3 regions of the Brevibacillus nigriterrae genome follow, and region 1 is predicted to be linked to each of the others. Evidence: riboswitches for the same ligand, from Rfam matches in the RefSeq annotation. Region 1 holds a riboswitch; each other region holds the start of a gene.

Region 1 (4,542 bases):
CAGGACATCACTGCTCGCAAACTGGCGGAGGAAAAGATTTTGCATGAACTGGAATTAGCCAAGAAAGTCCAGCGAAGTGTGTTGACCCCGCCCCTGCAAAATGCAGATATCTCAATTGAAGCCAGGTATCAGCCTTCTGAACAGTTGTCTGGTGATATGTATAGCTGGTATCCAATCGATGAGCATCGGTATGGAATCATCATACTTGATGTGATGGGGCATGGTGTGTCAGCATCACTTGTGATTATGTCCATCCGTGCCTTGCTTCGGGGCTTGATCACCCGTGTGACTGATCCTGGAAAGGTAATGGAAGAATTGAATTCACATATGCTTACCCTTTTCGCAGACGAAGAACAACCGATGGTCACTTTTGTCACTGGTTTGTATGTAGTGATCGATACAAAGCAAAAAACAATTGAATATGTGAATGCAGGGCATCCAACAGGCTATCTTCACCAGAAGGGAGAGCTGAAACTTTTAGATGTAGGGAACATTCCGTTAGGGGTTCTCGACTCCTTCCCGTTTCAAAAAGGCAAGCTGACCTACCAAGAAACATGTAATCTATTATTGTATACAGACGGATTATTGGCAGCTTACGGACCATCACCTGCGAATAGTAGAGAAAAGCTTGAGCGCATGATTATTGCTTATAGCCTTGAAGGCCACCAATCGTTATTCGACCGACTGCTTGATGCGAAAACAACTGACTTGACGACTAAAGACGATATTTGTGTGGTATCGGTGTGTATGCCAGGTGAGACACACTAACAATTTTTTGGGGGAGGTAGCTCGTGATACATGTTCAAATAGAGTGTCCTGCGACAGTAGAGATGGTAGAGTTTCTTGATCAAATTTGTGAATGGACAGTCATGAGGGTAAATCAAGTAGAGACCAAAAGGCTCGTTCTTGCTGCTCATGAGGCAATCATTAATTCAGTGGAAGCAATGAAACGTTGTCACGGCGAGGCGTATAGAGAGCAAAATATATCATTGAAAATAGATGTGAAACAAGAAGAGATAGAAATCAAAATCATCGATTCTGCAGGCGGATTGCCGCTTGAAGTACAAAAAAAACTGGAAGAGCGATGTATGGAGGACCTGATTTGGGAAGAGGACGGTAGAGGAATTTTGTTCATGCGTCATTTAGTTGATGATGTCTGGCATGACCATGCGGAAGATGGTCGGTTTATTATGGGTTTGAGAAAGCGGGTGACGCAAAAATGAATAACTTGTCCAACAATTCCACTCCTGTGGAGATACAGGTTCAAAATGGTAACGGTTATCAAAAAATCAGTATAAAAGGAAAACTGTTATTCGGAAGTACCAACTCGGTCAAAAACAAGCTGAAAGAATTTATTGGTCAAGCAGATGGATTCATAATTGATTTGACAGAGTTGCAATTTATTGACAGCACCGGTTTCGGGGTATTAATTAACTTCGCCAAGTTAGTTGGAATCCAAAAGATTGCCATCGTTATCCAGGACGAAATCATCCGTGAGCTGTTCATGATCTCCAAGCTGAACCTGCTCTTCCCACTAACAGCTTCGGTTGATGAAGCCATCGCAGCCTTGCGAAATGGGTACAATGCTACGATTCGAATTGATGAGTATTAAGGTATTGACCAAGCCGGCCATTGAGTCGGCATTTTTAATGGAAATATATACAAAAAATGCATAAAAAAGAGTCGAAATTTGTAGAAATTACTTGTAAATTGCTAAGAATGTATATATATTAAATATTACCAATATAACAATGTTGAAAAATGCCATTCTTACAAATATTTTTATCAAATGGGAGCTTTGAAGAATCATCTCTATATGGGCACTTGGATGATTTGGAGCTAGTAGTGCAACCGACCAAAGAGAGGGACGCGACTATGAATTTTTTCTCCAGAGCATTCGGTTCGAAACAAGAGTCGCAAAAGAGATGGATTGATAAGGCGAAAAGCGAAAAAGTAACCGTAAACATAGCCCCAGGAAGCGAAACACATTTGCAAATGAAAATGATCCAGCTTACTGAAGAGGAAATTCAAATTGCTAAATCCATTCAATCGTTGATTCGTACAAATGTGGACGCAATCGTATCAAGCTTTTACCAATCGGTATTGGAAGTAGAACTCTTGAAGCAAATTATTCAGCGACACAGTACCATTGATAAACTGAAAGTTACTCTGCAAAATCATGTCATTGAGATGTTTAACGGGCGTATCGACAAGGAGTTCCTCCAACGCCGTATTCGTGTAGCCGAACGACATGTACACATCGGGCTTGCTCCCAAGTGGTATATGGGTGCATTTCAGAATTTGCAGAATACATTAGTAGATATTGTTCATCAGAATATTACAGATAGCGAAGAAATGATCCGGATTACCAAGGTTGTTACCAAAATCCTCAATTTCGAGCAACAGCTTGTGTTGGAAGCGTACGAAAAGGAAAATATGCGCCAACAAGAAATGCAATATGAAAAGGTAAAAGAAGAATTAAAGAGCAAGGTTCTTTCCTTAAGCGAAGAATTGGCAGCGCTAACAGAACAGACAAGTGCTTCGGTTGAACAGCTTGTGGCGAATAGCAACGAGGTAAATCATCAATTTCGCCAAAGTGCATTAAAATCAAAAGATAGTCAGGAACTCGCCTACAAAGGACAAGATCGCCTGAATTATTTGGAGAAGCGGATCGAAGAGATTTTCACAAGCACCCAGCAGATGGAAGAGACTGTCATCAAGCTAAATGAATCCTCCAATCAAATTCGCCATGTCATCGGATTAGTTCAGGATATTGCCGAGCAAACAAACCTCCTTGCTTTGAACTCAGCAATCGAGGCGGCCCGTGCAGGTGAACATGGCCGTGGCTTCTCGGTTGTTGCCGGTGAAGTTCGCAAGCTTTCGGAGCAAACCAAACATTCCATCAAACAGATTACTGAGCTTATCGCTCAATCTAGCAAATTCTCAGAAGAAGTAGTAGAATCGATTAAAGAGGTTCAGACTTTGGTTGAGACAGGGCAGGTTGAATCGAAAGCAACGAAGGAAGCTTTTGATCAGATTGTAAAGTCTATGGGAAGCAGTATTGCAGATATTCAGAATGTCGAAGAACAGATCGGACAATTAGTCTTTGTCATCGAAGAAATTGGTTCAGCGACGATCAAGGTTTCTTCATCTGCAGAAGCATTAAATCATGCTGCCAGACACGTTTAGTTCGATCAGAGGTGGACCGTTACATGGATGGAGGGAGTATTTGTGGAATATAAACGCAAAGAGATGTTCCGCATGGTGTTCAATAATCCATTAGATGCGAAGTCCACAATTGTTGAAATAAACGGCGTGAATGATATTCAAATGGAAGAGCACGTCTTCCTTCACGATATAAGCCTTCATGGTGCCAAGTTTGAATGCAAACAAGACCTTCCAAGTGATAAAGCAAAAATTCGCATTTTGCTTTCATTTGTACTAATTGACAAGCAGTTAAACCTGATTGGTGACATTGTGTGGAAGAAACCAAGTGGCAAGGACTTTGCTTACGGAGTTCAATTTGATGTAGATAAATCGATCGAATCAGAATTGTTGTGGGAATTAAAGCAGTTTGCCAAACGCAATATACAACGGAAATAAATAGAGTCTACTCAAAAGAGTCTACCTTATTGGTAGGCTCTTTTTCATTTACTGCCGGAAGGAACTAGCGGCAATATATCCGTCTTGGGTCTGATGGATCCTCCGCCAACAGTCAAGTGCATAATCCGGCGCACGCTCGTTTTTGGATCGCCATTATTCCACGATAATGAAGGCAATGAATTTATCTTTTTCTTATCCAGCTTTTGGGGGTGCAGTAACTTGTTAAGTGCAGCAAATAGCCGTTATACCTTTTTGACCAAGTTTCTTCAATCACCAGGTCAAATTGGCAGTGTGACACCCAGTTCAACCTTTTTGACCAAAAAAATGTTTGAAAACGTTGACTGGAATGAAATTGATCTCATTGTTGAATTAGGTGCTGGCACAGGAGTGTTTACAGAATATATCAGTCTTCATAAAAAAACAGCAACAACAGCAGTAATCATTGAGAAAGACGATGAAATGCGCAGTGCTTTGAAACGGCAATATCCTTCGTTTCATTTCGGTACGGAGGCCGAAGATTTGGCAGAGTTTACCCAAGAACGAAATTGCAAACAAGTCGATTGCATTATATCAGGCTTGCCGTTTGCGAATTTCTCACCAGCGGAGGGAGAGAGGATCTTGCAAGCTAGCCTTCGTACGTTAAAACCTGGCGGGCTTTTTATTGCTTTTCAATATTCGCTTCAGATGAAGAAGATGCTGGAGAAACATTTTCAAGAAGTGACCATCGAGTTTGTCCCATTCAATCTTCCACCAGCCTTTATCTATACATGCAAGAAAATAAGCTAGTGGGGGGATGAAGTATTCATGGATATGGCATTTGTACTTTCGGGCATTGAGCAATACGGATATGCGGCCCTATTCTTCTTACTTTGGCTTGGAATTGTGGGAATGCCCATTCCAGATGAAGTCGTAGTGATGAGTGGAGGGTTTGTCACTACG
Region 2 (4,542 bases), on a different contig from region 1:
GCCGTATCCGTTGCGCTCATCGGATCCGTAATGTAGAAATAAGCAAAGCCTTTTACCCGAACGCTTTTTAATTGTTTGTCCGGGTCACCCAACGCCTCATAGACAGGAATCAAAATCACTCGTGAACAATCCCGATCATTTACATCACGAGGGTTTTCCGAGCACCCATTTACACGCTCACGCACCACTGTCCTTGTCTTACCTGCTATATTTCCTGTTTGTGTATCCAGCACGTCGCCTACTTTGATTTCATTTTGGTACCCGTGACGCAGATTTTCTTCATAGGTTTCTGAACCCGTGCCACCTAAGGCAAGGACTCCGAAGTAACCTTGATCAACATCCGTCTGATCAACCTTCAATTTATACTCTTTGAAATACTCCAACTCGATTGATTCATCTATACCCAAGGGAGCTGCCCCTTTGGCTCGACCCATCACTCCCAGTTCAGCCGCTGCATGTGCCGAAACAGGTGCGGTCTCTCTCCCGAATAGTCGTGAGAAGGTTAATGGTACCTGCTTTTCCAGATCAATGGAAACTTTATCTTCCATACTCACTACAATGTCTTGCAAACTATCTTCTTCTTCGTGCTCTCTTAAAATGGTTTGTATTACTTCATTTACTTTTAATTCTGTATTGGTCAGTTCCTGTGCACCTGAAAGTACAGCGGCATTGGCGGTTTTTTGCAGTTTTGCCCTGTTTAACATGAGATTGCCTCCATCGATGACAAGCCCAACCATTGTCAGAAGTGCCACCATGGACAGCGATATGAGAAGAACCGCATTTCCTTCTTCCTGTTTTAGGAGACCTTTGAAAAATGAAATCATCGATTACTCACTCCACCCTGATCGTAGAATTGGCTGATAGAATGATAGGTGAGGGAAAAAGCTTGGATAAAACCGGTGTCATCAATTCCACCGGATACACAAGAGTGACAGTGACATATCCCCCTGGCGTTCTTGTTTCTTGTGTAGGACTCACTTGAACCTGTAATAAATCGGTCTCGCCAATATGAACATAGTTTCGGGCGAATGAAATGATTTCTGCATCTGGTTTACCCAGGCCACCCAGACGAACTGTCTCCTGTGAAGCCATTTGCAGGTGAACATAGGAGTAGAACACTCTGCCGAAGTCAAAAATTCCGGCCAGTAATAGAAGCATAACTGGCAGAAGGAGTGCCATTTCGACCATGGACTGCCCCTGTTCATCCTTTACCATAAGTACTCCATCCCCTTTGCATACAAGGTAATTAAGGCACCTCCCACAATAGCTACACCGTACGGATAAGTTGTCGCAAGAGCGCTTTTGTCCGTGCGAAAAGGCAAGATCCAACCATTGCGGATACACCAGAAATTAATAATCAAGGAACGAATACTGTTTCCGATCCCTCGTTTCACCATCAGTATGAGTAATGCGATGAGTCCACCGAGCAATGCCATGTATATGGCCGTAGTAACTACAAATATAGTCCCTTTGAATGCTCCGATTAATGCCAGCAGCTTTACGTCGCCTGCACCCATACCACCTAATAAATACGGAATGAGCAAGAGTAGTAATCCGATGGCAAATCCACCGACAGAAAAGCCCAGTCCAGCCCATCCATCTGAGAAAAAATGAATGATAAGTGCAAGAATAATGCCTGGAAAAACGACTTTATTATAAATTTTGCGATTCGCTACGTCGGTGATAAAACAGATACAAAGAATCAAAAGGAGTGCTCCGTTAAGCAACATGCTGATTTCCTCCTGGATCCCCTATCCGAACCCCCTGGTTAAAAGAGAGGCCCTACGTTCATCACGCAAGGCCACCATCTTTTGCCCTCTGTATGGAAGGGTATCAATAATTGCTATACTTGTGGGCCGTCACCATCACGACTGATTAGTGCATTCGTTATGTTACTGAACATTTCGACAACTTCAGTACGCAAGCTGCCTAATGCAATCAAAGCCGCTATGGAGAGAAAACCAAGCACAATTCCGTACTCTGTCATCCCTTGTCCATGCTCGTCCATGAACAAACGTTGCAATGATGCAAGCATGGGTATCACTCGCTTTCTGATCGAGGTTTACTACGGTGTTCCGCCACCATCTTCACGGTTGGTTACCAAAGTAACTACGTTGTTGTACATTTCCATAATTTCTCCACGAAGCGTTGCGAGTGCTCCGACAACTGCCACTGCGATAATTCCAAGTACGAGTCCGTATTCTGTCATACCTTGTCCGTGTTCTTCTACCAATAGGCCCTTGAATTTGTTCATCATGAGTAAACTCTCCTTTAAGTAGTCGATTTTAGGTGAATTGAAGTAAGTTGATCGTTGGCAGTTTTTTGCGTTTTAGAGTTTACGGTGTTCCGCCACCATCTTCACGGTTTGTTACTAGAGTAACTACGTTGTTGTACATCTCGATAATTTCTCCACGAAGCGTTGCAAGTGCTCCAACTACTGCCACTGCAATAATGCCGAGTACTAGCCCGTACTCTGTCATACCTTGACCTTGTTCTTCTACAAGCAAACCTTTGAATTTGTTCATCATGACTTTCTCTCCTTATCCATTCATGGTCGTAGTTGGACGAAATGTCCGATTTGAGTTTCTGTTTGACGAGCTGCTCCTGCTGGAAGTTCGATAACAGACACTGCATCTGCATAGATTGGGCCAACTTTTCCCGGACGAAGTTGCTCATCAATCGCAACGATTTTCAAGTCGGCATTCAGATACAGTACATCAATGGAATAATTCATGAAAAACGTGTGCACCGATCGGCAGGGTCGAATATGCAGAGCGCAACCTGTCGGCAATTCTTTCGTGAACATTAACCCTTTCAACCTTCCTAGGAAGGTGTAGGCTTGTCCGATCTGACTAGCCAGAATTTGATTGTTCGACAGATTGATCAGCATGTGGTGTGCACCTCCTTTTAGACATAGAGTAACCCCGCCTATACCGAAAGCGGGGTTGCTAGTAGATATATTCTACACCCGTAATCTTTCGGTAACTGGCTGGCATAGTGTCAGGCTTCTCCTAAACACCTTAGCCCCTTTAGCTTTGCGTCACTGATTTTCATCAGCTTTGCCTTTATCGAGATTCAGCGAGTGTTGCCGTGTCGACTGATCTCTTGGCTTCATTCTACGTCCTAGCATATTATTCGACATCGTTCTCTTAGCTTAAATTTCGAACCCATGAAAATCTCTCCAATGATCTAGTTTAGATATAATAAAAAATTTTTAATCAGGATTTTACTTTGTGAAAATTGGATAAATTTAGCATTTCCAATAGATATATTTACCTACCTCAGGCTATTGGAGCATCTTTCTTTCTCTTAGGCTGGATTTTATCATTTTTCAGTAAAGATAGTCTTCGCCACCTAGCATTTTTTAGCCATGGGACCTCAACAAAAAAAGGCAGTGGGAAAGTGATTCTGAAGTACTCCCCCACTACCTACCTGCCTATTTACCAAGTGCTATTGTATTTTTGGATGAAAGGTACGAAACAATAATTGTTCATTTCCTTTCTCTTCAACCCATCTTACACGCTCAGCGATCATCTCCATGACTGCTTCCAGATCTTGTTCCTTATCGCATGGAAAATGAAACGAATAAGCAAGTACACATTTTTGTTCGTTGACCAAGAATTGCTCGAGAACATACTCTTCTGCATCTTCCAGCACTCTACGTCTCGTATCCATTGTAGACACTACACAATAGAGACCATCCCACTCTGCACGCACATATGTCGTTGTTACCTGCACGTGCAAGCTTTGTTTTATTCCGGTTCGACTGACCTTCACAGAATCTTCACGATAAAAACCAATGCCAGAAGGAAGCTGATCCAGTAGTCCAAATGGGAATCCCGATGGTAAATCCTCTGCCTTCAACCCTGAGATTAATCGACCTGGGAGTAGGTACACTCCCTCTTGGTCACGAAGCAACTTTTCACCCAGTACAAAGATGTCTTGGGACCCACTCTCCTGATTATTTGCGATTTGGACGAACATATCCGCACCCCCTGATTGCAGTATGTACTACTTCTGCACCACTCAAACAGGAAAGCAACCGCCACTATAGCATTTTATGAAAGTCATCCAAAGTGAGTTGTTCATAAACAACATCCTCAATATTGGATAAACGAACCCCAAAAAGGAACAAAGGAATCTCCCAAAGGTTCTCCGTATACAGTTTTTGAACGATTTCATTCATCTCTTCTGCTGAGTCAGTCGGCTTGGGCAATGTGAAGCTTTTTGAAAATGAGCTGCCGTTTCGCTCCTTCTTATAGACAATCGAAATGGTTTTCGCCTTTCGTGATTTCGCTTTGAGTCGCTTTACCAGTTGCTCAATCAATGTTTCTGCCAACTTCAAATGAGCATCGGGGTCGGAAATCGCTTCCCGAAAGGTAGACTCCTTCCCGATTGTCTTGTCCCCCTTCTCCCGTTCTGTATTAATTCGACTGGAAGAAATACCATTGGCCGAACGAACAAGCATTTCCCCTCGTGAACCCAGCAGGTTTTTCATTAGTAGGAGATTAGCCTTTGCTAGATCACCAATGGTGTGAATGT
Region 3 (4,542 bases), on a different contig from region 1:
TATGGCGCCGATTCCGATTAATGCTTCTGTTGCGATGTTCTTCTCGCTGCTGGTAGCCTTTGTGGTCACCCCCTGGTTTGCCTATCGATACTTGCCTAAATCTAAGCATAAAAATACCCCGGCGGGTAATGGCGAGGAGATCCATTACGAAAAGCTGAAAGGCATTTCCAGATGGTATGCCATTACGATCCAGCACATGCTCAGAGATGCCAAGAAACGCTATCTTTTCCTGGCAGGAGTTGTGGTCGTCCTTCTTGGGTCATTTTCGTTCTTCTATACCAAGGCCGTCCCGATGAAAATGATGCCGTTTGACAATAAGAGCGAAATTCAGGTTGTCATTGATATGCCGGAGGGATCAACACTTGAGGAAACAGCAAAGGCGACGAAGGCCGTTGGCGATTATGTGTCCTCTGTCAATGAGGTGACCGACTATGAAATGTATATCGGTACTGCCTCTCCGTTCAATTTCAACGGATTGGTCCGGCATTATTATCAGCGCAAAGGTGACAATGTTGCAGACATTCAGATTAACCTGGTGAATAAGCATTTGCGTGAAGATCAAAGCCACGACATCGCCAAGCGCATTCGCCCGGAGATACAAAAAATCGCAAGTGCTTATCAGGCAAATGTAAAAGTCGTAGAGGTTCCTCCAGGGCCGCCAGTTTTGTCTACCATTGTCCTGGAAATCTACGGAAATGACAAACAAGAACAGCAAATGGTAGCCAAGCAGGCAGAACAGATTTTCCGTGAGACAGAAGGGGTAGTCGATGTTGACACCTACCAGGAAGCGGAACAAACCGAGTATCGCTTTACCATTAATGACAAGGCGAGACTGAACGGAATCAATGAGCAATCCATTGTAAAAACATTACAAACCATGCTGGATGGCGCCCAAATTGGACTTCTGCATCCGGCACATGAGCTGAATCCTGTCGTTATTAACGTGCAACCGTCTAAAGGTGATCGTTCTGGAATTGACAAGCTGACCAGCATACAGATTCCTACACAAGCGGGAACACAAATTTCTCTCGGAGAGATTGTTCATGTGGAAAAAGGCAGTGTGGAGCCTACTCTTTACCGCAAAAATTTGCAGAGCGTCACGTATGTTGTAGCCGATGTGGCGGGATTTGAGGAAAGTCCTGCTTATGCAATGGCGAAAATGTGGGATCGCATTGGGGAGATCAAGCCCCCTTCAGGTGTAACCATTGAGCAAAATCTGATCAATCAGCCATGGCTGGAAGATGGCGTCAGTGTGAAATGGGATGGAGAATGGCAGATTACGTATGAAGTATTCCGTGATTTGGGGATTGCTTTTGCGATTGCCATGGTCGTCATGTATCTCTTGATTGTAGGATGGTTCCAATCCTTCATTACACCGCTCATCATTATGTCACCAATCCCGCTTACCTTGATCGGCGTGATCCCGGGCCACTGGATGTTTGGCGCCTTTTTCACAGCCACATCCATGATTGGAGTGATCGCACTCGCCGGGATTATTGTCCGCAACTCGATTCTCCTGGTGGAATTCACCATCCAGAGACGGGAAGAAGGTGCTTCGCTCACGTGGGCAGTCATTGAAGCCGGAATCGTTCGTGCAAAGCCGATCATTCTTACCGCCGCCGCTGTTGTCGTAGGCGCTGTGGTCATCCTGTTCGACCCGATTTTCCAAGGCTTAGCCATCGCTTTGATGTTTGGCACAATCGCATCTACATTATTAACCCTGTTCATCATACCGATCATCTATGCGATGGTCGAAACCAAGAGAGCAAAGCTGAAAAACAAGCATGTCAATATCCAATGTGCTGACGATGTGATCGGCATGGGAAGAGGAAAGGATGAGGTGGAATGTTTGTAACAAACGGGAAAGGAAATATCATTCGTCTATTGGCAGGAATCTTTATTTTGCTCAGTCTGGCTCTAGCACAATGGGTGAGTCCGTACTGGCTGCTCTTTACTGCCTTTGTAGGGGTAAATCTGATTATTTCTTCGCTTACCGGGTTTTGTTTGCTGGAGAAGATATTGGTGAAGCTGGGGGTGAAGGAACAAGGTAGTAGTTCTTGTGGATTATAGAGGATACTTGCTTGTATTGACGTGAATTTTATATAGGAAAAGGGAATTACTTATTCTTGCAGGGGATTGCTGTTACTGGGCGATCCTTTTTGTTTTACTGTGTGAATTGTGCCAAAAGAAGTAAGGAGGTGTTAACATAGTCACATCCTTATTGATAAAAAAGTATTAAAATGAAAATCGACAAAATAATGAATTTATCCTAAAAGTATGTCGAAATATATCTTTTCTGCTACTATAGTATTAATGCATTTCTACATAATTCCTTATTTTACTTTATTATCCGCAGCTTCGATAAAGGCAAACCCATTGAAAGGTGGGGACGCAAAGCCACGGGTCTAATGCTCTACTGAGCAATGACAGCCGGGTTACCAAGCATCCAGAATCAACGTAAATTCATTTGGTAACGAAGGCTATTTCTTTTTGAGGTAGCCTTTTTTTATTTGTCATTTAAAGGGGGATTACATGAAAGTTACGGTTTCATTTAGTAGAAAAAGCACCAAAAGACTAGCAGTTCATTTTATGAAAGGGGAATGTATCCATAAATGATAAAACTAGTTATTCACATTCTATCTGCGTTGGCCCTTACTTTTGCAACACTGTTTATTCCTGCTTCCGGGGTCTATGCAGAGGAAAATCAGACTGAGGAAGTTGTACCGAGTCTGCCTCCCGAATCGGAGCTGCCTGATCTTTCTCCTGCCCCTCCGACCTGGAAGCCATCCCAAAAAAGTAGTGATTCTACCACATCACAACCTAGCTTTCATCTAAAAGCGCCTAGCATCTGGGTGAGCAGGATGGATGAAACAAGCGTTACGTTGAATTGGACTCGTGGAGCATATTTCTATGAACTGCAAAAGTGGGATGAATCAAGTGAGACATGGGAAACCATTTATCGTGGAGAAGTGGCAAATTTTACACTTTTCGATGTACCAAGAGATTCCTTTACTTTTTTCAGAGTTGCTGGTTGGGATGGCACTTGGTCACCATGGAGTTTCCAGTCGGGTTATCTAGCAACCTATAATTATGCCCGCTACAGTGGAACACAGAATACGGTAGAGCTGAATGCAATGAGTGATAATAATGTGTTGACCACGTCGAGTGGAAGTAATTTTGCTTATGTAAAATGGATAAACGAGAATTGGGTATCCGTATATGCCAGTGACGAACCTGTTTTTACAGATTCCGATACCCAATCAAATGAGGAAAGTTACTATGCGATGTTTGCGAGAAACAGTGGGGAATGGCGAGCATTGAACGGGTATGGATTTATTCGAGCGAATACCCCGCCTGCTAAGCCGGAAAATCTGAAGGTTAACTTGACATCCTCTTCGATTGAGCTGACTTGGAGCCCAGTAAGTGGAGAACCTTTGGATGATCCTTCCATCACCTATCATGTTTATCTCAATGAAAAGCCAGTTGGAAAGACAAAAGAAACCTCCTATACCTTTTCTGACCTTAATCTGGACGATGAAAATATCGTTGGTGTTTTGGCAGAGAACAGTTTGTACGCCAAAAGCGATTTAAGTACGGTAACTGGCACCACTTCCAATCTGAAAAAATATGAATACATCTATGAAGGAAACCGTCTGAAAAGAATTGTGGAGGATGGGGTCGACATTGTTGTGTTTGAGTATGACGAAAACGGAAATCTGACTGTGAAAAAAATCTTAAAGTAGCTTTTATTGAGGTGATGAAATGAAGTTTGCCAAAATAGCAAAAATTCTATTGAGTGTGTCGTTGCTATCTGCAATCTGTATTCCCAATCAAATATTTGCAGATACCACAAAAATTCAAGTGAAACCCGCTGCGGAATCGACCTCGTTTGATGTGCAGATCAGCGGCGAAGAAGGAAAAAAGCTTTGGAAAATATCAGATATTACGATCACTGCTGATGCCCCGGAAAAAACAGAAACAAGTATTCAAATAGACGATGGAGCAATCACTCCTTTTTCAAACAGTTATTCATACTCAGATGAAGGAAAACATACAGCAACCGTCTATTTAAAAGATGAAGAGGGAAAAGAACTCGGACAAGTCTCCAAAAAAATTAAAATTGATAAGACCAAGCCTGAATTAAAGGTACAAACGACTGGATTGGAAGGAGAAAATGGATGGCTTCGGTCAGATGTTGAGGTCTCTGTTGGAGCAGAAGATTTGATTTCGAAATTGGCCCGAGTAGATTTCGGATTCGATACACGAGAGCTGGAAACGTATATCGAGCCATTTTGGGTAAGAGAAGAAGGGACTCACTATATTGCGGCTGAAGCCGAAGATAACGCAGGAAATGTTGAAAAATTAGAACATCCCTTTTACATAGATAAGACCAAACCGGTCATATCGAATGTGTACCTGCAAAGAGAGTATTTCTGGGGGCAAGAATTTCCGATACGCTTTCAGACCTTTGATGCCATCTCTGGAGTCAGTTCTATTACTGCTACTATCAACGGCAAGAATGTAACAAATGGAAGCAATTAT

Evidence for each region. A riboswitch is a leader RNA that binds a small molecule or an ion and turns the genes downstream of it on or off. The one in region 1 is predicted to bind cyclic di-GMP.
Region 2: linked by a shared signal. The riboswitch ahead of ACPW7N_RS08165 (DUF192 domain-containing protein) and the one ahead of ACPW7N_RS15515 (protoglobin domain-containing protein) in region 1 are both predicted to bind cyclic di-GMP.
Region 3: linked by a shared signal. The riboswitch ahead of ACPW7N_RS04195 (fibronectin type III domain-containing protein) and the one ahead of ACPW7N_RS15515 (protoglobin domain-containing protein) in region 1 are both predicted to bind cyclic di-GMP.

What each region holds. Positions count from the first base shown of each region.
Region 1 is NZ_JBNCMT010000020.1:31,059-35,600, forward strand. Features, by position in the region: gene ACPW7N_RS15500 (SpoIIE family protein phosphatase) at 1-768, shown strand, start outside; gene ACPW7N_RS15505 (ATP-binding protein) at 792-1,223, shown strand; gene ACPW7N_RS15510 (STAS domain-containing protein) at 1,220-1,612, shown strand; cyclic di-GMP riboswitch class II at 1,783-1,865, shown strand; gene ACPW7N_RS15515 (protoglobin domain-containing protein) at 1,876-3,189, shown strand; gene ACPW7N_RS15520 (PilZ domain-containing protein) at 3,232-3,603, shown strand; gene ACPW7N_RS15525 (class I SAM-dependent methyltransferase) at 3,823-4,389, shown strand; gene ACPW7N_RS15530 (DedA family protein) at 4,408-4,542, shown strand, end outside.
Region 2 is NZ_JBNCMT010000008.1:97,814-102,355, forward strand. Features, by position in the region: gene ACPW7N_RS08135 (Tad domain-containing protein) at 1-824, opposite strand, end outside; gene ACPW7N_RS08140 (TadE/TadG family type IV pilus assembly protein) at 832-1,215, opposite strand; gene ACPW7N_RS08145 (A24 family peptidase) at 1,209-1,730, opposite strand; gene ACPW7N_RS08150 (Flp family type IVb pilin) at 1,844-2,035, opposite strand; gene ACPW7N_RS08155 (Flp family type IVb pilin) at 2,066-2,257, opposite strand; gene ACPW7N_RS08160 (Flp family type IVb pilin) at 2,337-2,528, opposite strand; gene ACPW7N_RS08165 (DUF192 domain-containing protein) at 2,549-2,890, opposite strand; cyclic di-GMP riboswitch class I at 2,978-3,074, opposite strand; gene ACPW7N_RS08170 (hypothetical protein) at 3,451-3,984, opposite strand; gene ACPW7N_RS08175 (Y-family DNA polymerase) at 4,049-4,542, opposite strand, start outside.
Region 3 is NZ_JBNCMT010000004.1:55,568-60,109, reverse strand. Features, by position in the region: gene ACPW7N_RS04205 (efflux RND transporter permease subunit) at 1-1,855, shown strand, start outside; gene ACPW7N_RS04200 (YgaP family membrane protein) at 1,846-2,070, shown strand; cyclic di-GMP riboswitch class I at 2,357-2,443, shown strand; gene ACPW7N_RS04195 (fibronectin type III domain-containing protein) at 2,613-3,743, shown strand; gene ACPW7N_RS04190 (Ig-like domain-containing domain) at 3,763-4,542, shown strand, end outside.